Regions from separate parts of the Mucilaginibacter sp. CAU 1740 genome, predicted to be linked through region 2. Evidence: riboswitches for the same ligand, from Rfam matches in the RefSeq annotation. Region 2 holds a riboswitch; each other region holds the start of a gene.

Region 1 (8,067 bases), on a different contig from region 2:
GAACGCATAAGGAAAATTACCGAAACCTACGCAGAAGTAGAGGTTGTGCAACTAAGCAATTTAAATGTAGGGGATAGGGTTAAGATAAAAGAAGGTTCTCTTTTAAATGTAGAGGGTGTTGTAAGCCGTGTAATGGGTAAATTGGTTTTAATGACCATCGAATCATTAGATTGTGCCCTGGTAATAAAAGTGGGTCTTGAGCAACTTGCTTTAAACGAAGCCAGCTAAATTTTGATAAAATTAACCGTTTTATAATTGCAGAGTTAAAGCTTTGTGATCATAAAATCCCAAAAAAACACTAAACTTTTCCTCTATATGGAGTTGCATTACGGTCAGATAATTGAACGAACGATAAGGCGGAAGGGGTATAGCATAAGCGAAGTTGCGCGGTTTGTTAAAGTTAACCGCCGGTCTGTTTATTACTGGTTTGATCAGCAATACCTTAAAAAAGACATTATTTATCAAATAGGATTGTGCTTAAAGCACGATTTTTCTGTCGAATTTCCGCATTTATTTAAGAGTGAAGATTTCGAGCAAGATAGAACTGAAAAAAAATCGGCCGCTGAGTTAGCTGGCGAACAACAGATGCAGGAATATTGGAAAAATAAATACCTGGAAGTGCTTGAAAAATACAACGAGCTTTTAATCAAAACCGCGGTTGTGGGTTGGGATGCAAAACCAGGCGAAGGTAGCAGTGGGCCTGCTTAGCCTGGTTGCTATTTAAAGATTTGAAGTATATATAGTTTTTAAAAAAAGGCTTAATTCTCTCATAAATTTAAGCTGTGGGCGTATAGTCTCTAAGGTCATCTCCGGGTTTTCGTTGTCAATAACCGAATCGGAGATCGAATCTATCATTAATCCAAATCCATCTTTACTGATATCCATAAAGGTAGCACAGTGCTCCAGGAACTCTTTAAATTCAACAGAATTTAATTCAAAACTGATCCCGTTTACAGTTACAGTTCTGTCATCAGCAAGGTGTTTTCTTTCGGCTACCATTTTCACTCTAATGTGATTTAAATTACTTGTATAAATAAATTTAGTAAAGCCCGCGGGTTAGTTTTTGGAAACAACCTTTAGGAATAGTTACTGAACTGTTTTTACGGAGAGTTATTTAAAAAGTTTCGTACTTGGTTGTTTTTTTTTGTTTTAGATTGAATCAAACCAAAACAAAAGTTTTTTTATAGTTAAAAAAATTAATAATTTTAATGTGTATTAATTTGCCCACTGTGGATATTTATACCCGAACTGTTGAATGAAATGCACTGTTGGTGGTTATTTTTTATAGCAGAAGGTTGTGTAGGCAAAAAGACATTTAAACACTGTAACAATATTGTTAAGCAAAATATTGGCTTTTAAAGGCAAGCAGCCACGATTTTCAACTATTTAAATTGTTTTTAATATAATAATTACCCGGAAATTAAATCAAAAATGCAATATTAATATGCCGGACAATCAAAAATAATAATTGGACTTACAGTGTTATTTAAATTACTTCTTTTTGCGATACTAAACCTTATACGATAAAGCAAATTAATTGGTTACATAAAATGTACGAATTTTATGCCACTATTTGTACCCGTTAAAAACAGCGTGATGTTATGCTTGAAACTTGAATTTAATTAATTGATTATCAGTGTTATTTGAAAAATAAAGCACCGGGTCGTCCAGTTGGGAATGCTTGGAAAAGTTTTAAAACACACGGCTTTTTGTGATGTATGTGGAAATTAATAAACAACACTAACTACAACCGATAGCCTGTATCGCTATATTTGCGCAGATATAGTTCTTTACTTTACTTCATCAACCGGTATAGGTTTTACTTAATTGTAAATTAATAGGGAATCGTGTGTAAATCACGAACTGTCGCGCAACTGTAAGTAACACAACAAGTTTTTACCAATAAATACCCACTGTTCCGCTTGTCGGAATGGGAAGGGTGGTAAAAATGTTACAAGTCAGGAGACCTGCCTAATACTGAATTGACAATGCTTTCGCGGTATGAAGCTTAGGTCGAGGTGTTTTGATTTTACTTGTTTTGCCGGGTTTATCGTGCCCTGTGATATGGTATTGCCATATATTCCTTTCTCTCCTTTTCATATTAACAAACATTGCGAAGCTTACCTTAAAGGGCTTTTAACCGATTTATTCATTTAATCAATTAAAAGACATGCTAACGCAAAACTTAGGCTACCCGCGCATTGGTAGCCGACGCGAATTAAAAAAAGTTTGCGAAAACTATTGGGCAGGCAAAACCGGCCTAAAAAACGTGCTTACGGTAGGTAAGTACATCAGGGAAGAAAACTGGTTATTGCAAAAAGAAGCCGGTGTCGATCTGATCCCATCAAACGATTTTTCGTTTTATGATCAGGTACTCGATCATTCTTTTATGTTCGGTGCTATCCCCAAACGCTATCATGAAGTGATAAATCAGAGCGGAAACACCGAACTCGACCTTTATTTCGCCATGGCACGTGGCTATCAAAAGGAGGGGCTGGATGTAGTAGCCATGGAGATGACCAAATGGTTTGATACCAATTATCATTACATAGTACCCGAATTTTATAAAGATCAGCAGTTTAAACTTTTCTCTACCAAAATTATCGACGAGTTTTATGAGGCCAAACAATTAGGTATCCTCAGTAAACCGGTGCTAATTGGCCCTGTATCGTACTTGTTATTAGGAAAAGAAAAAGAGGAGGGCTTTAATCGTATCGATCTGATAAAAAACTTATTGCCCGTTTATTTCGATATCCTCAATAAGTTAAAAGCCCTTGGTGCCGAATGGATCCAATTTGATGAGCCATTTCTGGCGCTTGATATTGATGAAAAAACGGAACGGGTTTTAAAAGATACATACAAGGCTTTAAAGAAAGAATTCCCTTCAATAAAGATCATACTGGCAACTTATTTCGAAAAGCTTGGCGATAATACCGCTTTAGCAACCTCATTGCCTGTGGATGCTTTGCATATTGATCTGGTACGCGCGCCGCAGCAATTGGATGAGGTAATAGCGCATTTGCCAAAAACAACCATCTTATCGTTAGGAGTGGTTGACGGACGTAATATTTGGAAAAACGATTTCGTAAACTCGCTTGGCGTTATCAAAAAAGCGATTGATAAAATAGGAGAGGATAGGGTATGGATAGCTCCTTCATGTTCGCTTATCCACTCGCCATGCGATCTGCAGAACGAAACAAATGAGGATGTGCTCACCGCAGAAATTAAACAATGGCTGGCCTTTGCCCGTCAAAAAATAAGCGAAGTGGTATTGCTGAGCAAACTATCCGAAGCCAATGTGAGCGATGGTAGTTTGCACCAGTTGGCTAAAAACAGGGAAGCCAATGAAGCCCGCCGCACCTCGGCCCTGATCCATAACCAGGTGGTAAAGGCACGGGTAAATGCCATAACCGAAAATGATGCAAAACGCGTAAGTGATTTCCCTGTCCGTAAAGCACAACAACAACAAGTGCTTAACCTGCCGTTATTTGCTACCACAACTATTGGTTCTTTCCCGCAAACAGCCGAAGTAAGGAGCTGGCGCGCCCAGCTTAAAAAAGGAGCGATCACCGAAAAGGAATATGATAAACTGATAGCCGCCGAAACTGAAAAAGCTGTTAGATGGCAGGAAGAAATTGGCCTTGATGTACTGGTTCACGGCGAGTTTGAACGAAACGACATGGTTGAGTACTTTGGCGAGCAACTGGCAGGCTTTACTTTTACAGCCAATGGTTGGGTGCAAAGCTATGGCAGCCGTTGTGTTAAGCCACCTATTATTTATGGCGATGTATCGCGCCCGGAAGCTATGACGGTTAAATGGTCGGCTTATGCCCAGTTTTTAACGCAAAAATGGATGAAGGGGATGTTGACGGGGCCGGTGACTATATTGCAATGGTCGTTTGTAAGGAATGACCAACCTCGTTCTGAAACCTGCACCCAAATAGCGCTGGCTATTCGTGATGAAGTTTGCGATCTGGAAGCGGCAGGTATTAAAATTATCCAAATAGATGAGCCAGCCATACGTGAAGGCCTTCCGCTGCGACGCGCCGACTGGGATAAATACCTGAATTGGGCGGTTACAGCCTTCCGCATCTCGGCCAGCGGCGTTCAGGATACCACGCAGATCCATACCCATATGTGCTATTCGGAGTTTAACGATATTATTAAAAATATAGCTGATATGGATGCCGATGTTATCACCATAGAAACATCACGCTCACAAATGGAACTGCTGGATGTTTTTGCCGATTTTAAATATCCTAATGAGATTGGCCCAGGCGTTTACGATATCCATTCGCCACGAGTGCCCGATCGAAAAGAGATGATCCATCTGTTGAAAAAAGCGCAGGCAGTTATACCTGATGCCCAGCTTTGGGTAAATCCCGATTGCGGCTTAAAAACCCGTGGATGGGACGAAACCAAACGCGCGCTTATCGAAATGGTTGAAGCGGCCAAAGCTATCCGTGAAAGCGTAACGACCGACGTGGTTTTGTAATTATTTTAAAGCTGTGCGCTGTATAGCAGGCGCACAGCTATTTTAATCTGTGTTATGGCTAATCATGAAAATAAAAACTGCCCGCGTTGCAATGCAGCTTTTGAATGTAAGGTGGGTAGTATTTTACTATGCCAGTGTAACGGCATAGCTTTTACAGAACATGAATGGGATTACATCCGCTTAAATTATCATGATTGCTTATGCCGTAAATGTTTACAGATAGTAAAGCATGAAATAAGCACGAGTGCTGTTCAGGAAAAAATGAATACAATACTTGGAGCGATCAAAAAGAAAACTTAGTGCAACTTATCCTGCTATCAGGTTGAACTCATCTGTTCCGCGTATGCGTTCCAACTCGGCACCTATGGGTAGTTGTAGGTACGGAATAATCGCCTTATCATAATTGGCTATAGTGTTTACATCATAAACAGAAGTATTATCCGGGTCATCAACATAAGCCTGATCTTCAGTGCCCGAGAAAAATCTCCAGCCACTATCAAGTTCATTGTGGGCTTCTTCGCGGTACATGTAATCAACTGCAAGGCCGTCAACTGTAATTTTATCTGTTGCAAGGCAGCCACACATAGGATTTATTAGTTGTTTTATTTCTTCGGGTTTAAGTTTGAAGTTTTTACTCATAAGCCAATTAGCATGGCACTAAGTTAAGAGATGTTAATGGCAAATTTCCTGGTTGCCTATATTATTGGGTTGTATATCGAATATAAACAAGTTTCGACCAAGCTTGTTAACCTCACATGAAACACCAGGAACGACAATATCAATCCATTGAAAATTATGGTATTATAGGTAATTTACAAACAGTGGCCTTGGTATCGCTCACCGGATCTATCGATTTTATGTCGTTCCCGCGGTTTGACTCGCCTACTATTTTCGCTTCCATGCTCGATTCGAAAAAGGGCGGCTATTTTTCTGTTGAACCTCAACTGGACGATGCTACAACCAAGCAACTTTATATCCCTGGTACGGCCATATTACTAACCCGTTTTTTTGCCGACGGTGGCATTGCCGAGATTACAGATTATATGCCTTTACCCAACACTGCCGGAGTTTCGGTATGCGCCATTGTAAGGAAAGTAACGCCGGTGCGCGGCAAAATTAAATTTAAAATGAATTGTGTACCGCGCTTTGATTATGCAGCGGCAAAGCACGAGGCCGAATTGAAGAAAAATGGCATCGTTTTCCGTAGTATTAATGATGGCAATGCCAAACTTAAGCTAATGGCCGATATCCCCCTGAAACTAAAAAAGACGGATGGATACGCCGAATTTACTTTAGAGGAAGGCGAAGTAGCCCACATTGTGCTCGAATCGATGGAGGAGGAGAGCGAACAGGCTTTTAGTGATATCGACTATTATGTAAAGCAAACCTACCTCGAAACTATACACCTTTGGCGTGCATGGCTTAATAAAACCAGTTATAAAGGACGGTACAGCGAGCATATCTATCGCTCGGCCATCACGCTTAAGCTACTTACTTCGGCGCAGTTTGGTTCGGTAGTGGCGGCTCCTACATTTGGCTTGCCCGAAACTATTGGCGGAAACCGTAATTGGGACTATCGCTTTACCTGGATCCGCGACGCCGCGTTTACCATGTATGCTTTCCTGGCACTGGGCATGAATGATGAAGCTACCGCTTTTTTAGATTGGATCTTTAATCTTTGCCAGGAAACCAAATTGCAGTTGCTTTACCATATTGACGGAACAGGTGGGGTAAAAGAAGTTGAGTTAAAGCATCTTGAGGGCTACAAAGCATCCAGGCCTGTAAGGATAGGAAACGGTGCGGCACAGCAAACCCAAATTGATATTTACGGCGAGCTGATTGATACCATATACATATATGATAAAACCCACAAGCCCATAACTTATGAATTTTGGCAGCTGATAAGCAAACAAGTTGAATGTGTGATTAACGACTGGCAACTGCCCGATCATGGAATCTGGGAGATCAGGAACGAGAAGAAGGAGTTTCTGCATACCCGCCTGATGTGTTGGGTGGCTATGGACCGGGCCATTAAAATTGCTGAACATCGATCGTTCCCATATCCGGAGGCAGAATGGCGTTCGGTACGTGATGAGATCTATAAAGATATCTACAATAATTTCTGGAACGATGAGGTAGGAGCCTGGGTGCAATATAAGGGCAGTAGTCATGTTGATGCCAGCGCCTTGCTAATGCCGTTAACACATTACATTTCGCCCCTTGAACCAAGGTGGCTTTCAACCATGAAAGTAATAGATAAAGAGCTAAAGCTGGATGTGTTGGTGAGCCGGTACCAAAACAGCATAGAAAAGGTAGACGGACTGGAAGGAGAGGAGGGTACTTTTAATATGTGCTCCTTTTGGTACATCGAAGCGCTTGCCAAAAGCGGCGAGATTGACAGGGCGGTAGAAAGCTTTGAAAAAATGATGGGTTACGCCAATCACCTTGGCCTGTTTAGCGAGGAGCTTGGCAAAAAAGGAGAGCACCTTGGTAATTTTCCTCAGGCCTTTACGCACCTTGCTTTGATCAGTGCCGCGCTTGAGCTTGATAAACAATTAGGCAGGCAGCGGGAACTTACTTTATGAAGGTGTTCTGATGGTTCCGCCAGAACACCTTTAAATATATGTTAACTGATATCTTCCGCTTCAAAAAGCTCATCCAGGCGGTGGTGCGAATCATTTACGCCTCGTTCCATACCTGATTGCAGCATGCCATCCCTATCAGCGACGGATTGAAATACTGATTGAATAGTTACCCTTGTCCGGTTATTGGGCAAAGCTTCAAAGCGGGCCGTCTCCAGGGTAACGTGGCCGCTTTCCGGTAAGCCTTCAAATTCAAAGGTTTGGATAATGCGCTCAGGACTGGTAACATCATGAATGACCCCGTGAAAGCCGTATTCATTACCGGCAGTGTCACCATGAATGTACCGGTACGAGCCGCCGCTCTTAACATCAAATTTATCGATCTTCATAGTGAGTTCGCGCGGGCCGAGCCATCTTACTATTAGCTCTGGCGTGGTGAAGGCTTTAAATACAAGTTCACGAGGTGCTTCAAATTCTCTAACAATAAAAATTTCCTGTTTACCGGGTTCGGCTTTAATGCTGGTTTGGTTTTTGGCAGTGATCATGATTTTTTATTTAGGGTGATCGGTTAATCGTTATCGTTGGCTTCCTGCAGTTCTTTAATGTTGAGTTTGGTCATCTTCATCATAGCAGCCATAACCCGTTGGGCTTTTGCTGAGTTAGGATTGTTGTAAAGCAGATCGCTCATAATGGCCGGTGCTATTTGCCAGGTAACGCCAAACTTATCTTCCAGCCATCCGCACTGGCTTGTTTTGCCGCCTCCGGCAGGTAAAGCCTCCCACAGATGGTCTATTTCTTCCTGATCTTTACAATCAATATAAAATGAAACAGCAGGAGAGAAGGTGAACATCGGTCCGCCATCTAAAGCCATAAATTGCTGGTCTTCTATCCGGAAGGTTGCAACCAACATTTTATGGCCGCTGTTTGGATCTGTCAACGAACTCAGTTCGCTTTCCGAATTTTTAAATACCGAAGTGTAAAATTTCAGCG
Region 2 (8,067 bases):
TTCTTACACTCACTAATCTGTTTGCACCATCCGATTTCCAGCTTAAAATTGTTGCAGAAAAAAAGAATACCGCCATGGTAACCCACGAGAAATGTTTCCTCATACGCTTTGCCTGAGTTTAATTCAACTTTAATTAATTAGGGTATAGTAACAGGTCTTGAACGGTTGGTTAACCTGCTATTAACAGGTTAACACAAAAATATACTTTAAAACTTAAAATGCAAGTTAATAAAAAGGTATTTTTTACTAAAATGAAAATAAGTTAAAAGTTAAGTAACAAAACCCAGTTTTATACGGGCGTAAAAAAGAAAAGGTTATGGGTTAAATTATTTAACCCATTTTACTTTGTCCTCAAGCGGAATTGTACGTTTTCCTTCGGGATATTGGTCTGCATAACCAAGGTATAGCACCCCCATTACAACGTCTTCTTCGCCCAATTCTAAGAAATCTTTAAAAGCAGGCTTCAGGATAGCACCACCGGTACTCCAGAACGATGCGATATTTAACGACGTTGCCCCTAAAAGAATGTTTTGAATGGCACTTGATGCCGCGGCGATCTCCTCAAACTGCGGAATCTTCGGCAGGTCACCACGTTTCATTATCGAGATAATAGCATGCGATACCTTGTTACCCAGATTTTTAAGGTTGTTGTAGGTAGTTTCGTTAAAATCTTCGGTAGATACGCTTTTCTTATACACCTCAGCATGCTCGGCCGAAAATACGGTAGGATCTTCGTACACAACAAAGCGCCATGGTTCGGTAAAACCGTGGGTGGGCGCCCAATCGGCCAGTTCAAGCAGGGCCGCAACTTGTGCGTTAGGTATTTTATGACCGTTCATGGCAGCTGGTTTAACCGAACGGCGTGTTTTTATAATTTGAGCGATAGTTGAAAATGTTATAGAATCCATAGAAAAGATGTTATGATATAGAGTTGACGAATTAACTATTTTAAGATCATTGATCGGCCAATATCAAAAAATCAATTTATTAAACCAAATTGATTTTAGCCACATGGACTGAAGGCTTCGCATTGGCCAAATAAATAACAATATTTACACAATGCATTTACGCTGCTATCGGCTTGGATGAAGAATCAAGCAGGTAAAAGGTCGCAATACCAAAAGCCGGCAGGTTTTTCATCGGTTGAAGAAACGCAGGAATCATCAGCATTTTTTGGGGCTTTGTATTCCTTAAAAACTTTTTCGCCTGTTTTGTAAGCGATGGCTCTTTTAAAAATGGGGCCTTTAAAAGTGAAGGTGTGAAACTCGCCGTTTTCACCGCAAACATCAACGTCACCAGGCAAAGAATCGATCAATTCGGGACTGATCTCCCGCCCTACTATCCGCTCTAATCTTTGCTGGGTACAGGCTATCACCGTACCAAAACCAAGCCTTAAAAACTCGTTGATCAACTCACGGGTATCGCGTTTCCATAAAGGGTACAGTCCGGTTAAACCGACCTCGCTTAGTCGAGTATCCCGATAATCTCTCAGATCCTGCAAAAAGATATCTCCGAAAATAGAATGAGTGATGCCCTCACTTTTAAAGTGGGATAAATGATGGCGCATCACCTCGTCGTACTCCTTCATGCCGGGCATTTCTGGTAAACGGATCTGGTACAATGGAATACCGATACTCGCGGCTTGCTCAATTAATAATTCGGTACGTACGCCATGCATGGAGATCCTGTCGGCAGCGTCGTTAACAGTAGTTACCAGGTAGGCGATTTCAATATCGGGATCCTGAAGACAATAGTATAAGGCCAGGGCGCTGTCTTTACCGCCGCTCCAGTTAAAAATGCATTTCAAATTAAGTTGGTTTAGCTTATTCGTTCAATAATTTACTTACAAGCTCAGTTAATCCAACCGAAGCTTTTTCTTCTATTTTGATAACCGGCCCGCGCACATTAACTTCAGGTATTTTCGGGTCGATAATATACTTAGGAACCTCCGGATCAAGGTAGCCGATCAACCCGGCAGCTGGATAAACTGCAAGTGACGATCCTACTAAAATGAAAAGATCAGCACCCGCGCAGATCATCGCGGCCCGCTCAATCATTGGTACAGGTTCGCCAAACCAAACTACGTGCGCACGTAACTGCGAACCAAGTTCACATTTATCGCCCATTTTTAGTTCCCAACCATCTATGGGATAAGTAAGCTCGGGATTAACGCTTGATTGCGAGCGGGTGATGATGCCATGCAAATGCACAACATTGGTTGAGCCGGCACGTTCATGCAGGTCATCTATATTTTGGGTAATAATGGTTACCCGATGTTTCTCTTCTAAAGCTGCAAGTGCAAAGTGAGCGGCGTTGGGCTTGGCATCCAGTACATTTTTACGGCGTTCGTTATAAAATTGCTGCACCATCACCGGGTTCCATTCCCAGGCTTGTGGCGTGGCTACATCTTCAATATTGTAACCTTCCCAAAGGCCGTCACTATCCCTGAATGTTTTTAACCCACTTTCGGCGCTGATGCCCGCACCTGTTAATACAACTATATTTTTCATTTTAATTGATGTAGATGAAAGACCGCGAGGTCATAAAAAAAGCGGATCGCCTTACAACAATCCGCTTTAAATTTAAATGCTTTTATTTTATAAAGCCAGTTGCTTTTTATCCTGCAGAACGGTATACTTACTTTTAGCTAACTCAAAACCGCCAAAAAGAATAGCGCTGAACACCAAAGTACCAATTGCCATATTACGCTCAAAAGGAATAGCTTTAACTAACGATTCGCCATAACCAGCCAGGGTATGCGGATAAAGTGTACCGTACAACCAAGGCAGATCAGTAATTAACCAGTGAATAAGCACCGCAGCAATTGATGACAATAAAACATTGGCAACATTCACCACTTTTAACATACTGCCAACCAATACCATTAATGCGAAACATCCATAAACCCATTCCGCACCGCTGTACCAAAAAGTAAGTTTTGAAGTATATAGGTAATTGATAATAACATCCGTAGTAAACAAGGTTGCCAGCACAGTAACATAACCTTTCCACTTAGATGTAAAATATGCGCCTCCAAATAAAGCGATAGCGCCTACCGGGTTAAAATTGCTCAACTCCTTATACTCAAATGCCAATAGCCTGAAAGCAGCAGCAACCAGTATAATTGCTATTAAAAACAAATTACGTGTATAGTTATCTTTAGTGGTCATATGCCGTAAAATTAATTATAAAATCCGGATAATTGGAATGTGCTATTTAAATTGATACCTGGCACCGAGCACGAAATTGATGCCGCGGGTATTGTATCCTAACCAGTCTACGTATTTAGTATCAAAAACGTTGTTCAGGTCGCCAAAAATATTTAGATTTTTGGTGGCGTTGTATTCCAGGTGCAGATCAACCAGGTTGTAGTGTTTTAAAAGCGCCTGTCCCGAGGCTGAACTGAAATCCACATCGGTACGATTACCGGTGTATTTATAGTTAACGCCAAACTGTAAACCGGTTAACAACTGATAGCTAAAGTTAGCCCCAAAAGTATTTTTTGGCCTGCGGAACAGGTTATCACTTTGACTTCCAATCTCGTTGGTTAGCTTACCGGTTACATAGGCATAATATGCCGAAGCGCTTATTCCATTCGCATGATACTTCAATTCAGATTCAAAACCTTTATCTTTTTGCAATTGCCCGTTTTCGTATATGCCGTAAGGAAAATCATTAATGTTCTTAAAGTAAATTACATCTTTTGTATTTCGCTTAAAAAAAACTGTATTGAATGACAAAGCGTTTTTAACAATCTCCCAATCAAACCCTGCCTCATAAGACGTAGTGATCTCCGGGTTTAGCTTTTGGTTACCATATTCAGAATATAGTTGATACAGCGATGGCGATTTAAATGCAGAAGCAATGGTACCGAATATCTTAAACTGATCGGCCAGGAAGACAGAAGGATTTACTGTATAGGTAAATTTATCGCCATACCTGTTGTGATGATTGTACCTGCCACCTAATTCAAGGTGAAATATATCGTACTTAAAAAACAATGATGTGTAGGCGCTAAAAATATTGGTTGGCGTATCGCCCGCTTTTATAATACTTGGCGGCCCTGCATAACCGGCAGCTTCGTACAGACTGTACTGGCTGGTATTACTATATTTAAAAGCCGCGCCGCTCGTGATATCCAGGTATTTATTCAATTGATAATTAAATACAGCCTCGGCATTGGTTATGCGCCCTGTATTTTTAGTTACCTGGTGAGTGCTATCATTGTCACTTGGTAAATTGGTAAAATTATTCTGAACTGTGTTTTGCGATATGTTTAAATTCAGATCGCCTTTAGGTAAGATCAATTTTGCACCTACGCCGCCAAATACGAATGTGTTTTTATAGGTGTAATCGTTATCACCCGCAAAAGCGCCGTAAGGCAGATCGCCGGTATTACGGCTTGCCTGGAAATTACCATTGAGGATAAACTTCTCTGATAAATTTTGACTGAGGTTTACACTTGCCGAACGTTGATGAAAACCATCTTTCTTAAAGGCGTCATTCCCTGTTTTATCTGTAGCTGCCGAAAAACCTTTGGAATCGGTATTGGATAGGTTAACAGCAAGGGAGGTATTTTTTAACTTGCCACTTACCGAAGCTGCTTCTTTAAAGGTATTATAACTACCGCCGGTAAACATTAAACTCCCGGTTAAGCCCTGGGTTTTAGCTTTTTTGGTAATGATGTTGATCACGCCTGCAACAGCGTCTGAACCGTACAAAGTAGATCCGCTACCTTTTAGGATTTCAATATGATCGATCAGATCAACCGAGAACGCGTTAAGATCATAACTACCATCAATACTTCCGGCGTTATTTACCGGGAAGCCATCAACTAAAATAAGCGTATTACCACTTGATGCGCCACGCAAAAAAACGGAAGTGGCAATACCTGGCGCATTATTAGCGCCTGAAAAGGTGAGCCCCGCTACATTGTTCAATAACTGCGGTAACGATTTGCCCTGCGCCTGATTGATCTCGGCAGAAGAGATCACAGTAACCACCCTAACAATGTCTGATAGTTTTTTAGGTGAGCGTGTTGCCGTAACAACAACAGTATTTAACGTTTTGGTGGTATCCTGCGCCTGGGCCGAACTAAGCGCCACAAAAGGTGCCAAACCCAAACCGAATAAAAATTTCAAGTAGTTTTTTTCCATGTAGTATTTATCAATGAAATAAATGTGTTTTAAAAAGCTAACACGGAAATGAGCACAAATGAAAATACGCCAAACAGATGAGCATTCGCATTCAAGCTTCAATCCCCGAAAGCTTTGAATAATTTACTATGCTTTGGCAGGTTTTCTGACTTACTCCCCTATTGGTCTGGCCTTCCCTCCTGCATTACAAGAAGTGACATTGTTGATTTGACCAAGGTTACAGAGCTTACAGCTGCGGGACAGTTACGGACTTGCACCGTATTCCCTTTTAATTCATTAAATGCTTAATGAAACCTAAAGCGTTGCGAAGGTACAGTAAGTACCTCACAAGGGCAAAATTTTAGCATGAACCATCGATATGAGAAGCCACACTTACACTAAAAAGCAATAAAATTCACTTAAACAAAACTTTAACGATAGCTACAGTGTTTTAAACACATAACTATTAAAAACCTATGGCAACTACAATAGTAAAATATACCGATAACTATCCCGTACTTTACGGAGACGACCGCATAAACCTGAATTGGCCAGAGCGTATTACTTCAATAGCGGGCGGAATGAAGATCGGCTTTTCGGGATTTAAAAATCTTTTCAGTAACCCTTTAGCCAGCATCGTGAAGATTGGCGCAGGCGGTTACCTGCTAAACCGTGGCATAACAGGGCATTGTGAATTATATAAACGTATTGGTAAACTCTCTACAAATCCAATCAATGTAAATATCCGTTCGTCGTTTACCGTTGATAAGCCGAGACAAAAGGTTTATGATTTTTGGCGCAAGCTGGATAACCTTCCGTTATTTATGAAGCACCTCGAAAGTGTTGAAGTTATCGATTCGAAATACTCATACTGGGTTTTAAAGCTACCGCAAAATGTGGCCACGGTGAGTTGGCATGCCGAAATTGTACACGATGAACCAAACGAGATGATTGGCTGGAGTTCCCTGCCCGATTCGATGATCAATAACGCTGGCAAGGTGCGTTTTCAGGATAGCGTTGATGGTACAGGAACTGTAGTTGATGTGGTGATCAGCTATCAGCCACCCGCAGGAGGGCTTGGAGCCGGAATAGCTAAAATATTAAACCCTGTATTTAAAAGCATGGTTGATAAGGATATTCAAAACTTTAAGCAGTACATGGATATCAATAATGATGCTGATGAATTTACTGAGGTGATCATTATTGAATGATCATTAATAAACACATTAAAGGCGCAATGGCATATTACCCATTTGCGCCTTTTACTTTGACTTTTTGTATCTTAGAATACCTGAATACCCTGGCAGGTTCGGGGTCACCTTTTGCAGGTGTATAATTTCGTGGAAATCCTTTTTCCTTGTAAAAATATCCGGTTACTTTAATCCTCATACTATGGAGGCCATCAGGTAGATCATCTGCCTTGATCAGTTTCTTATTTCCCTGTTCAAGATAAATATACTCTGCTTTAGTTGTGTTTAGTCTATCATCGTTAATTACCCATTGCGCACAGGTACAGCCCACATATCCATAACTAACTATTATAGTTGTGGGCGTGTTCTCTAACTTTGATTGGGCCTGATCTTTTTCTATGCAAGCAAAACTTATAGGTATTAGTAATGCCAGAAATCGTAGGTATTTCATTGGTTCAGGAATTTAATGCAAGATATCAAATTCCGTAAAATAAAAAAGGCCGCAAATTGCGGCCCTTTTTGGATATTATCTAAACGATATTTATTTTACTGCATCAACAACTGCTTTGAAAGCATCTGGGTTGTTCATTGCTAAATCAGCTAATACCTTACGGTTTAAACCAATTTCTTTAGCAGTTAATTTACCCATTAACTGAGAGTAAGAAATTCCGTGCTGACGGGCACCAGCGTTGATACGTTGGATCCATAAAGCTCTGAACTCTCTCTTTTTGGTTTTACGGTCGCGGTAAGCGTACTGTAAACCTTTTTCAACTGTGTTTTTTGCAACGGTATAAACCTTGCTACGTGAACCCCAATAACCTTTGGCGAGGTTCATGATCCTTTTCCTGCGTCTTCTCGACGCTACTGCGTTAACTGAACGTGGCATCTTGTTTGTTTTTTGGTAGTGAGTGCCTGCATCTTGAGTGCCGAACTTAAAACTCTATTACCTGGTTTTTAAAAAATGTGAATTACTTTCCGATACAAAGCATACGTTTTACGTTACCCATGTCGGCATCAGATACTAAGCTGGTTTGACCAAGGGCACGCTTACGTTTTGTCGACATCTTGGTTAAGATGTGGCTTTTGTATGCGTTTTTTCTTGCGATTTTACCGGTTCCAGTAAGCTTAAAGCGCTTTTTTGCACTGGAATTGGTTTTCATTTTTGGCATAACTCTATTTATTTGTGTTTAGATAATTAACGTTTCTCAACGTTTTATTTTAATGCACCTCCCTTGCGGCAGGTGCAATTCAAATTATTTTTTAGCTGCTTTAGGGGCAAGGGTTAAAAACATCCTTTTTCCTTCAAGCTTTGGCAATTGCTCTACTTTACCTACTTCTTCTAATGCCTGAGCAAAACGAAGCAGTAAGATCTCGCCTTGTTCTTTGTAAACAATAGCACGGCCTTTAAAGTGTACGTAAGCCCTAACCTTTTCTCCCGATTCAAGGAACTTGATGGCATGCTTCAGTTTAAACTCAAAGTCATGGTCATCAGTGTTCGGTCCGAAACGGATCTCTTTAATAACCGTTTGCTTGGCATTACTTTTTATTTCCTTAAGCTTTTTCTTTTGCTCGTAAATAAACTTATTGTAATCAGTTACTTTACAAACGGGAGGTACGGCGTTTGGAGATATTTCAACCAGGTCCAATTCCTGCTCAGCTGCTATAGCGAGCGCGTCTCTTAATGAAAAGATACCCTGCTCAACGTTATCACCTACAAGGCGAACTTCCTGAGCCCTAATGAA
Region 3 (8,067 bases), on a different contig from region 2:
CGCATGCCGGTAACCCCAATCGCCCTATGGAAGAAATGCTGGCCGATGGCCGGGCTGTTAACGCATCGCTTGATGAGGTGCGGGCCGTATGGGAAACCAATGTGTTTGGAGTTATCAGCGTAACGCAACTGGCACTGCCTTTACTCCGAAAATCTAAAGCTGCCCGAATTGTTAACGTATCAAGCGGACTTGGCTCACTGACCTGGATCGCAGATCCGGCTTGTTGGGCAAGGGAAAACTTCGGCGTTGTTTACGCGGCGTCAAAAACGGCTATGAACGCGGTAACAATGGCTTTCGCTATTGAACTGGAAAAGGAAAATATTAAAGTTAACGCGGTTAGTCCCGGCTTTACTGCAACCGCCCTGAATAATTTCCAGGGGACAGACAGTATTGAGGTTGGCTCGCGTGAGCCTGTTCGGGTAGCCTTAGAAACCGATGGGCCAACAGCTACTTTTACGGGTCCGGATGGTGTGCTGCCATGGTAGTGGATTTTTAATAGTGCAGTTGAAAATTTTTATTTTATGACCGGTGACTGAAACAGTCGCCGGTTATGATTGATATCTTTAATTGAGGAAACCGAAATGCAAAAAGTAACAAAATTAGAAACCATCGCCGATGTACATAGGGCTCACAATATTCCAGGCCCTAATCATCCGCTAATTACAATGCTCGATGCATCAAACGGGTACCTTAAAATGTGCAGCCTTCCTGAAAGCTATGTGTTGAATTTTTACAAAATTACTTTTGTTACTAAGCTGGGTGGTAAAATAAAGTACGGACAGGGTTATTATGATTTTGATGAGGGAAGCATGTTGTTTGCGTCTCCTAATCAAATTATGGGTAGTACTGCGAATTATCAGGATAATCAAGGTTATTCCCTCCTTATCCATCCCGATTTTCTGTTAGGTTATCCGCTTGCGAAGAAGATCAAACAGTTCGGCTTTTTTTCGTACGCTACCAATGAAGCCCTTCATCTCTCAGAAGACGAAAAAGCAACTATAGCCTCCGTTTACGACATTATCCGCAATGAGTTGAACAGTAGGATAGACGATTTTAGTCATGAAGTGATCATCGCCCAGATAGAACTTTTGCTAACCTATGCCAAACGGTTTTATAAGCGCCAGTTTTTAACAAGGCAAGTGGTATCTAATGATTTGCTGCAACAGCTGGAAGATTTGCTTAACGATTATTTTGATGGTCAAGGTGCGATCTCGGCAGGGATCCCAACTGTACAATACCTTGCAGATAAGTTAAATTATACGCCAAATTATTTGAGTGATATGCTGCGTTCGCTTACCGGGCTTAACGCGCAGCAGCACATTCACCATAAGCTGATCGAAAAATCGAAAGAGTTGCTTACCACCACAAGCCAAACAGTGGGGGAGGTGGCATATCGATTAGGATTTGAACATCCTCAATCATTTACCAGGTTGTTTAAGATCAAAACTAAAATGTCGCCTGTTCAGTTTAGGGCGTCGTTTAATTGAGAAGTGGGGGGAGGAGAAATTTTGATAGAAACAAAAAAGGCTTTACAATTTTCGTAAAGCCTTTTATATTTAGTGGAGAATATCGGAGTCGAACCGATGACCTCTTGCATGCCATGCAAGCGCTCTAGCCAGCTGAGCTAATCCCCCGTTGGGTGGGCTGCAAATATAGTATAAGTTGCACATTTCTAAAATATAATTTGATTTTTTTAGCAAGGGGCTATTAACCAATGATTTTAAAGCCTAACCACTGATCTCCAACCGCTAATCACTAAACCCCATGTAACGAAACCCATACACAAAAACCTCCCCGCATTTTATTTTGTTGGTTATATTTGAGTCCGACATCTGTATAATTAACAGTTAATCATCATGCCAATAACCAACAAATCTATTTTAATGGGCGTATTATGCGCCGGTGCCTTCATTGGGCAGGTAAAAGCGCAATCACTGCCGCCTGTTGAAACACAGAAGGCTAACAGCGAATATAAACCTGCTGTTGCAGGTCAAACCCGTATAGGCGGTACGCAAACCAAAACCAAACTGAATGTTACCATTATCAATAAACAGCTTAAATCGCCATGGGCTTTGCGTTGTTTGCCTGATGGTAGGTTTTTGATCACCGAAAAGGGCGGTGCCATGAAAATATTAAAAGCTGATGGCAGCTTTGATAAAGATATAGCCGGCTTGCCAGCCATTGCTGTTGGTGGCCAGGGTGGTTTGCTGGATGTTAATTTCGATTCGTCGTTCACTAAAAACCGCACTTTGTTTTGGACTTATTCTGAGCAGGTAGATGGCGGTTTTCAACTCGCGATAGCTAAAGGAAAGCTATCTGCCGATGATAGCAAGCTTGAAAATGTACAGGTAATTTATCATGCCAAACCGGCTTACAATGGCCATTTGCAGTTCGGCTCGCGTGTGGTGTTTGATAAGCAAGGCAACCTGTTTGTAAGTACAGGTGAGCATGGTGCCGAAGATATCCGCATGAAAGCGCAGGATCTGGGTGCCGCGGTAGGTAAGGTTGTACACATCACCCGCGATGGTAAACCAGTTCCCAATGGCCCGTTCGCTGGTAAAGCCGGCGTACTGCCCGAAATTTATGCTTATGGCTTGCGCAACCCTGAAGGGATGACCATGAACCCATCAACAGGCGAGTTGTGGGAAGCAGAATTTGGTCCGCGGGGTGGTGATGAGATCAATATCATCCGTCCGGGTAAAAATTATGGCTGGCCGGTGGTTACTTATGGTATCGAATACAGCGGGAAGCAGGTAGGGGATGGCATCCAGCAAAAAGAAGGCGTTACCCAGCCAATATACTATTGGGATCCAAGCATCTCGCCATGCGGCATTACTTTTTACACCGGCGACCTTATCCCCGAGTGGAAAAACAATTTGTTTGTTGGCGCGCTCGGCGGTTCGCACATTGCCCGCCTGGTGATCAAAAACAACAAAGTAGTAGCCGAAGAGCGTTTACTTAAAGATAAAAATGAGCGCTGGCGTTCATTGGTTACCGGGAAGGATGGCGCTTTGTATGGCGTTACTGATAATGGCAATTTGTATAGGATAGGAAAGTAATATTTCCTTAGTGCATTTAAACGAAATGATAAAGGATGTTTGTGTCCATAAGTTTTCGTTTAACGAAATGTCATTTCGAACGAGCAGATGGGGAAGAGCGAGGCGCGAGGAGAAATCTTATACGCCATGCAAGCCGATAAGCATGGCGCAGAAGATTTCTTTTTCGCCCCAATGCTCAGCCCGACCCAAGCTCTATCGAAATGACATTTTTTATTTAGGATTGTCTTTTATCTACGACTCCCCCGCATACCCCATCCCACCCAAAAGGTCATTTTACATCCCCGCTTGTTTAATTAAAACTTTAATACCTACCTTTGCCTCGCTTTTGGTTCACGGATATTTTTTATCGTTCGTGATTAAAAGGGAACCCGGTGTAAATCCGGGACTGTCCCGCAGCTGTAAGCTCCATAACACCAAAGCCCATTCTTATTGTCACTGTTAGCCGTTTGGCCGATGGGAAGACAGGGCCGGGGGGAGTAAGTCAGAATACCTGCCATAGCACATATTGATTCATAGCTTTCGGGGATTGAAGCTGGAGTGAGGATACCTTTCGTGTATTTCATTTTTTGTAATTCGTCGTTCTGTTTGCTGTGAGGTTTTTTAACCCACAACACTCATGGATTTAACTGCGCGCCAAACGCCTGCAAAGCGTAATGGCTGTATTAAAGGCATCGTATGGCTTGTTTCCTTCGGGATGGCAACCGTTTTTTGTTGCGCGCAGGTTTCGGCACAAACCCTGGTTGTAAAAAAAGATACCACTCAAAAAGATTCGGCCAAAATTCATCAGCTTAAACAGGTAGAGATAAAAGGCGCTAAAGCCGATGTTCGTAATATTTCCCCCACACCGGTACAGGTTTTAAAAGGCGAGCAACTGCAAAGGCTCAATAGCCTGTCGGTTGCCGATGCGCTACGGTTTTTTAGTGGGGTGCAGTTGAAAGATTATGGAGGTGTTGGTGGCTTGAAAACCGTTAACATCCGAAGCCTTGGCAGCAGCCATGTAGCCATATTTTACGATGGTGTAGAACTGCAAAACGCCCAGAACGGGCAGGTTGATCTCGGCCGTTTCTCGCTCGATAATATGGACGAGGTAGATCTGTACAACGGCCAGAAAAGCGAAACTTTTCAGGCGGCCAAAGGTTTTTCGGCGGCCAGCTCTATTTATCTGCAAGGCGCTAAGCCAAAGTTTGAACCCAGCGAGCATACGCATATCCGCTTCGGCTATAAAATAGGTTCGTTCGGATTAAATAATCCTTCTGTGCTGTGGCAGCAAAAGATCAATAAAAACACCTCTACCTATTTCAGTACCGAATGGACAAAAGCCAACGGCCGTTACAAGTTCAGGTACACCAACGGTGTTTACGATACCACGGCGGTTCGCAATAATACTGATGTAGAATCGTACCGGGTTGAAGGCGGTATCAACAGCTATTCGGAAAGTGGGGAGTGGAATGTTAAAGTATATAGCTACACCTCAAACCGCGGGTTGCCGGGCGCTATCGTATCCAACAAATTTAACTACACCCAGCGCCAGTGGGACCGCAATCAGTTTATCCAGGCCAATTACGAGAGCAACACCCGCAAGCGTTACACTATAGGCATCATCGCCAAATATGCCGACGATTACCTCCGCTATCTCGATCCCGAATTTGTTACTACCACAGGCTTTTTAGATAACCGTTTCAATCAGCACGAACTTTACTTTTCGGTAGCTAACCGTTACCGCATTTTGCCGGTTTGGGATCTCGATCTGTCTACCGATTACCTGCGCAACACCCTCGATGCCAATTTGTATCGGTTCCCATATCCAACCCGCAATCAGGAGTTGGTTTCATTAGCCTCTCAACTTAAATTAAAACGCTTTAATCTTCAGGCTTCAGTTTTGGGCACTTTTGTTGATGATCGCGTAAAGTTGTATGAAGGTGGCGGTAATAAAACAGAATATACCCCGGCTGTAACGGCATCATTGCAGGTTACGCCCGATCTGATGTTGCGCGCTTTTTATAAAAACATTTTCAGGCTACCTACCCTTAATGAGCTGTATTATACTTTCATCGGCAACACCCTGCTTAAACCCGAATATGCAAAGCAGTACGATATTGGTGCTACTTATAACCGTCACTTTGTTGATGGTTTTATCTCTTCATTCTCTATCCAGGGTGACGTTTATTATAATAAAGTAAAAGATAAGATCATCGCGGCCCCCGGCCTAAACCTGTTCAGGTGGACAATGTACAACTTGGGCGACGTTAATATTAAAGGTGCCGAAGTGAACATGCAGCTTGCCAAACAGGTTTCGCGCTATCTTAACCTGAACGCAACTATCAACTATACCTGGCAACAGGCTTTTTATACCGATAACGGGATCACCTATCATTATAACATCCCTTATGTGCCAACAAACAGTGTATCGTTCACGGCATCGGCAGATTATAAAAGTTTCGGCTTTAATTATAGCTACCTATACACTGGTTCGCGCTACAGCCAGCTGAGTGACGATCAAAACCACATTTATAACTACCTGCAGCCCTGGTACACGCATGATGTGGCTGTAAACTATATCACCAAAATATACAAGCATAAAACCCAGTTCAGCATCGAGGTAAATAACCTATTGAACCAGGATAGGGAGATCATTGCCAATTTCCCGATGCCGCGGCGCTTTTACCGCTTTAAACTAAGCTATAGCATTTAAGTATGAAAAAATTTAAAATAGCCCTACATCTAACCGTTGCACTGTTTGTGGTATTGCTTGCGGTATCGTGCCGTAAGGCCCCGCAGGTAATACCCGAGCAGGTTGAACAGATTTTTGAGGGCGATGCCTCAAGCACCATCAAGGGCATGTATATGCTGAACGAGGGTAACATGAACATGAACAAAGCCTCGTTGGATTTTGTGAACTTCCGCACCGGCATTTACGAACGCAATATTTACAACAAAGCCAACCCGGCAGTAACCAAAGGCCTGGGGGATGTAGGTAATGATATCGGTATTTATGGCTCAAAAATGTATGTGGTGGTCAATATCTCTAATAAGGTAGAGGTGCTTGATGTTAAAACTGCCAAAAAAATGGGGCAAATAGATATTGTTAATTGCCGCTACGTAACTTTTCATAACAACAAGGCTTATGTAAGTGCCTACCTGGGCAAAGTTGGCGATCCTAAAGCGCCCAATGGTATTGTTGCCGAAATTGATACCACCAGCTTACAGATCACTCGCAAGGTAACTGTTGGCCGTCAGCCGGAGGAAATGGCTATCGTAGGCGAGAAGTTGTATATCGCCAATTCGGGAGGATATAGCCCTACAGATTACGAGCGTACTGTTTCAGTAATAGATCTGGCTTCGTTTGCCGAAACCAAACGCATTGATGTAGCAATTAATCTGGATAGGGTAAAAGCCGATAAATATGGCGACCTGTACGTTACCTCCCGCGGAGACTACTATACCATCCCCTCCAAATTATTTGTGATAGATACCCGTACCGATGCGGTGAAAAAGGTATTTGACATAGCCGCCAGTAACCTGTGGATTGACGATGATATCGCCTACATCTACAGTACCGAATGGAGTTATCCGCAGCAAAAAAATACCATCAGTTATTCGATGCTCAACGTGAAAGACGAAACTGTGCTGAGCACAAAATTTATTACCGATGGCACCGATCAGAAAATTGTAGTGCCTTACGGTATTGCCGTTAACCCCATCACCAAAGATGTTTTTGTTACCGATGCCGGTAATTACGTGGCATCGGGTACGCTGTATTGCTTTGATAAAAACGGCCGCAAAAAATGGCAGGTGGTTGGGGGCGATATCCCTGCGCACATGGCCTTTGTTTACTAATTCAAATTCATTTTATATACAACCAACTTTTATGAAAAAACAACAACTTAAACTATTAATACTTCTGGGCGCGGCATTTGCCTTTACCTGGACGTCCTGCAAAAAAGATAAAGCCACCGAAGTTAATCCTCAGGAAGCACCTATTCGTCCGGTTAAAGCATCGAGCAATGCTTACGTTACCGATCTGTTTGATTTTAACCCTGCACCGGGGCAGTTTACCAATACAGGTTTAGGTGATACTGCGGCGGCTAAAGCAACCCTTAAAACAGATCAGGGCCTGGTAAGCCTTGGCGGATGGGGCGGTTATATAGTAGTGGGCTTTGACCATACTGTTCTTAACACGGATGGCAAAACAGATTTTGTGGTTTACGGCAACGCCTTCGAAAAATTTGCAGAGCCAGGCGTGATCTGGGTAATGCAGGATAAAAACGGCAATGGCAAGCCTGATGATACCTGGTACGAGATTGAAGGCAGTGCATCGCACAAGGATGGCTATGTGCGCAACTATTCGGTAACCTACACCCGCCCCGCCCGCGATATCCACACCGGCCTGCCCTGTGATACCTGTAGTGTGCCATGGAAGGATAACAAAGGAAACACCGGTGTTATCCAAACCAATATGTTCCACACGCAGGCATATTATCCTATCGGCCTTAAAACAGATACCTACACTTTAACCGGAAGCTTGCTGCCATCAAGCAATATCAATATGGATGATCCTACTTTCATTACCAGCGCATCATTTGATTATGGTTACGCCGATAATTCTGCCGGTGGCGACAAGATCGATATCAGCAGCGCTATTGATGATAAAGGCAATAAAGTAAACCTAAAAGGTATCGATTTTATAAAAGTGCAAACCGGCATCCTGGCCAATATGGGCTGGCTGGGCGAGCAATCAACCGAGTTTACGGGCGCTGCCGATCTGAGCCTGCTTAAATAATTCCCTCACTAATAATTTAAACTGATAAATAATGAAAAAAACAAGTACTCTTAAATCAGGGATCGCGGTATTGGCCCTTTCCTTACTGGCTTTGGCATCCTGCAAAAAAAATGATACCGAAGGGTTGGTAACAACACTGGCCATAACTTCAAAAGGTGGTAATGATACTACCACTGTTGGCAATGCTATTACTTTCGCGCCAACGGTAACCACTAAAACTGGTGTTAC

What was found. A riboswitch is a leader RNA that binds a small molecule or an ion and turns the genes downstream of it on or off. The one in region 2 is predicted to bind cobalamin.
Region 1: linked by a shared signal. The riboswitch ahead of metE (5-methyltetrahydropteroyltriglutamate--homocysteine S-methyltransferase) and the one ahead of AAFN85_RS25080 (TonB-dependent receptor) in region 2 are both predicted to bind cobalamin.
Region 3: linked by a shared signal. The riboswitch ahead of AAFN85_RS02615 (TonB-dependent receptor) and the one ahead of AAFN85_RS25080 (TonB-dependent receptor) in region 2 are both predicted to bind cobalamin.

The regions. Positions count from the first base shown of each region.
Region 1 covers NZ_JBDOQS010000015.1:56,623-64,689, reverse strand. Annotated here, with positions in the region: gene AAFN85_RS26355 (UpxY family transcription antiterminator) at 1-228, shown strand, start outside; gene AAFN85_RS26350 (hypothetical protein) at 316-708, shown strand; gene AAFN85_RS26345 (hypothetical protein) at 721-999, opposite strand; cobalamin riboswitch at 1,798-1,990, shown strand; gene metE (5-methyltetrahydropteroyltriglutamate--homocysteine S-methyltransferase) at 2,171-4,495, shown strand; gene AAFN85_RS26335 (cysteine-rich CWC family protein) at 4,550-4,795, shown strand; gene AAFN85_RS26330 (DUF2185 domain-containing protein) at 4,802-5,134, opposite strand; gene AAFN85_RS26325 (glycoside hydrolase family 15 protein) at 5,251-7,080, shown strand; gene AAFN85_RS26320 (SRPBCC family protein) at 7,122-7,622, opposite strand; gene AAFN85_RS26315 (VOC family protein) at 7,646-8,067, opposite strand, start outside.
Region 2 covers NZ_JBDOQS010000014.1:2,512-10,578, reverse strand. Annotated here, with positions in the region: gene AAFN85_RS25105 (murein L,D-transpeptidase catalytic domain family protein) at 1-103, opposite strand, end outside; gene AAFN85_RS25100 (nitroreductase) at 327-908, opposite strand; gene AAFN85_RS25095 (diphthine--ammonia ligase) at 1,094-1,807, opposite strand; gene AAFN85_RS25090 (Sir2 family NAD-dependent protein deacetylase) at 1,824-2,510, opposite strand; gene AAFN85_RS25085 (DUF6580 family putative transport protein) at 2,598-3,170, opposite strand; gene AAFN85_RS25080 (TonB-dependent receptor) at 3,213-5,156, opposite strand; cobalamin riboswitch at 5,274-5,469, opposite strand; gene AAFN85_RS25075 (SRPBCC family protein) at 5,612-6,346, shown strand; gene AAFN85_RS25070 (hypothetical protein) at 6,381-6,776, opposite strand; gene rplT (50S ribosomal protein L20) at 6,867-7,211, opposite strand; gene rpmI (50S ribosomal protein L35) at 7,294-7,494, opposite strand; gene infC (translation initiation factor IF-3) at 7,579-8,067, opposite strand, start outside.
Region 3 covers NZ_JBDOQS010000001.1:590,184-598,250, forward strand. Annotated here, with positions in the region: gene AAFN85_RS02595 (SDR family NAD(P)-dependent oxidoreductase) at 1-485, shown strand, start outside; gene AAFN85_RS02600 (helix-turn-helix transcriptional regulator) at 582-1,487, shown strand; tRNA gene AAFN85_RS02605 (tRNA-Ala) at 1,561-1,634, opposite strand; gene AAFN85_RS02610 (PQQ-dependent sugar dehydrogenase) at 1,857-3,059, shown strand; cobalamin riboswitch at 3,369-3,572, shown strand; gene AAFN85_RS02615 (TonB-dependent receptor) at 3,676-5,751, shown strand; gene AAFN85_RS02620 (DUF5074 domain-containing protein) at 5,754-6,896, shown strand; gene AAFN85_RS02625 (cell surface protein) at 6,928-7,839, shown strand; gene AAFN85_RS02630 (DUF5074 domain-containing protein) at 7,871-8,067, shown strand, end outside.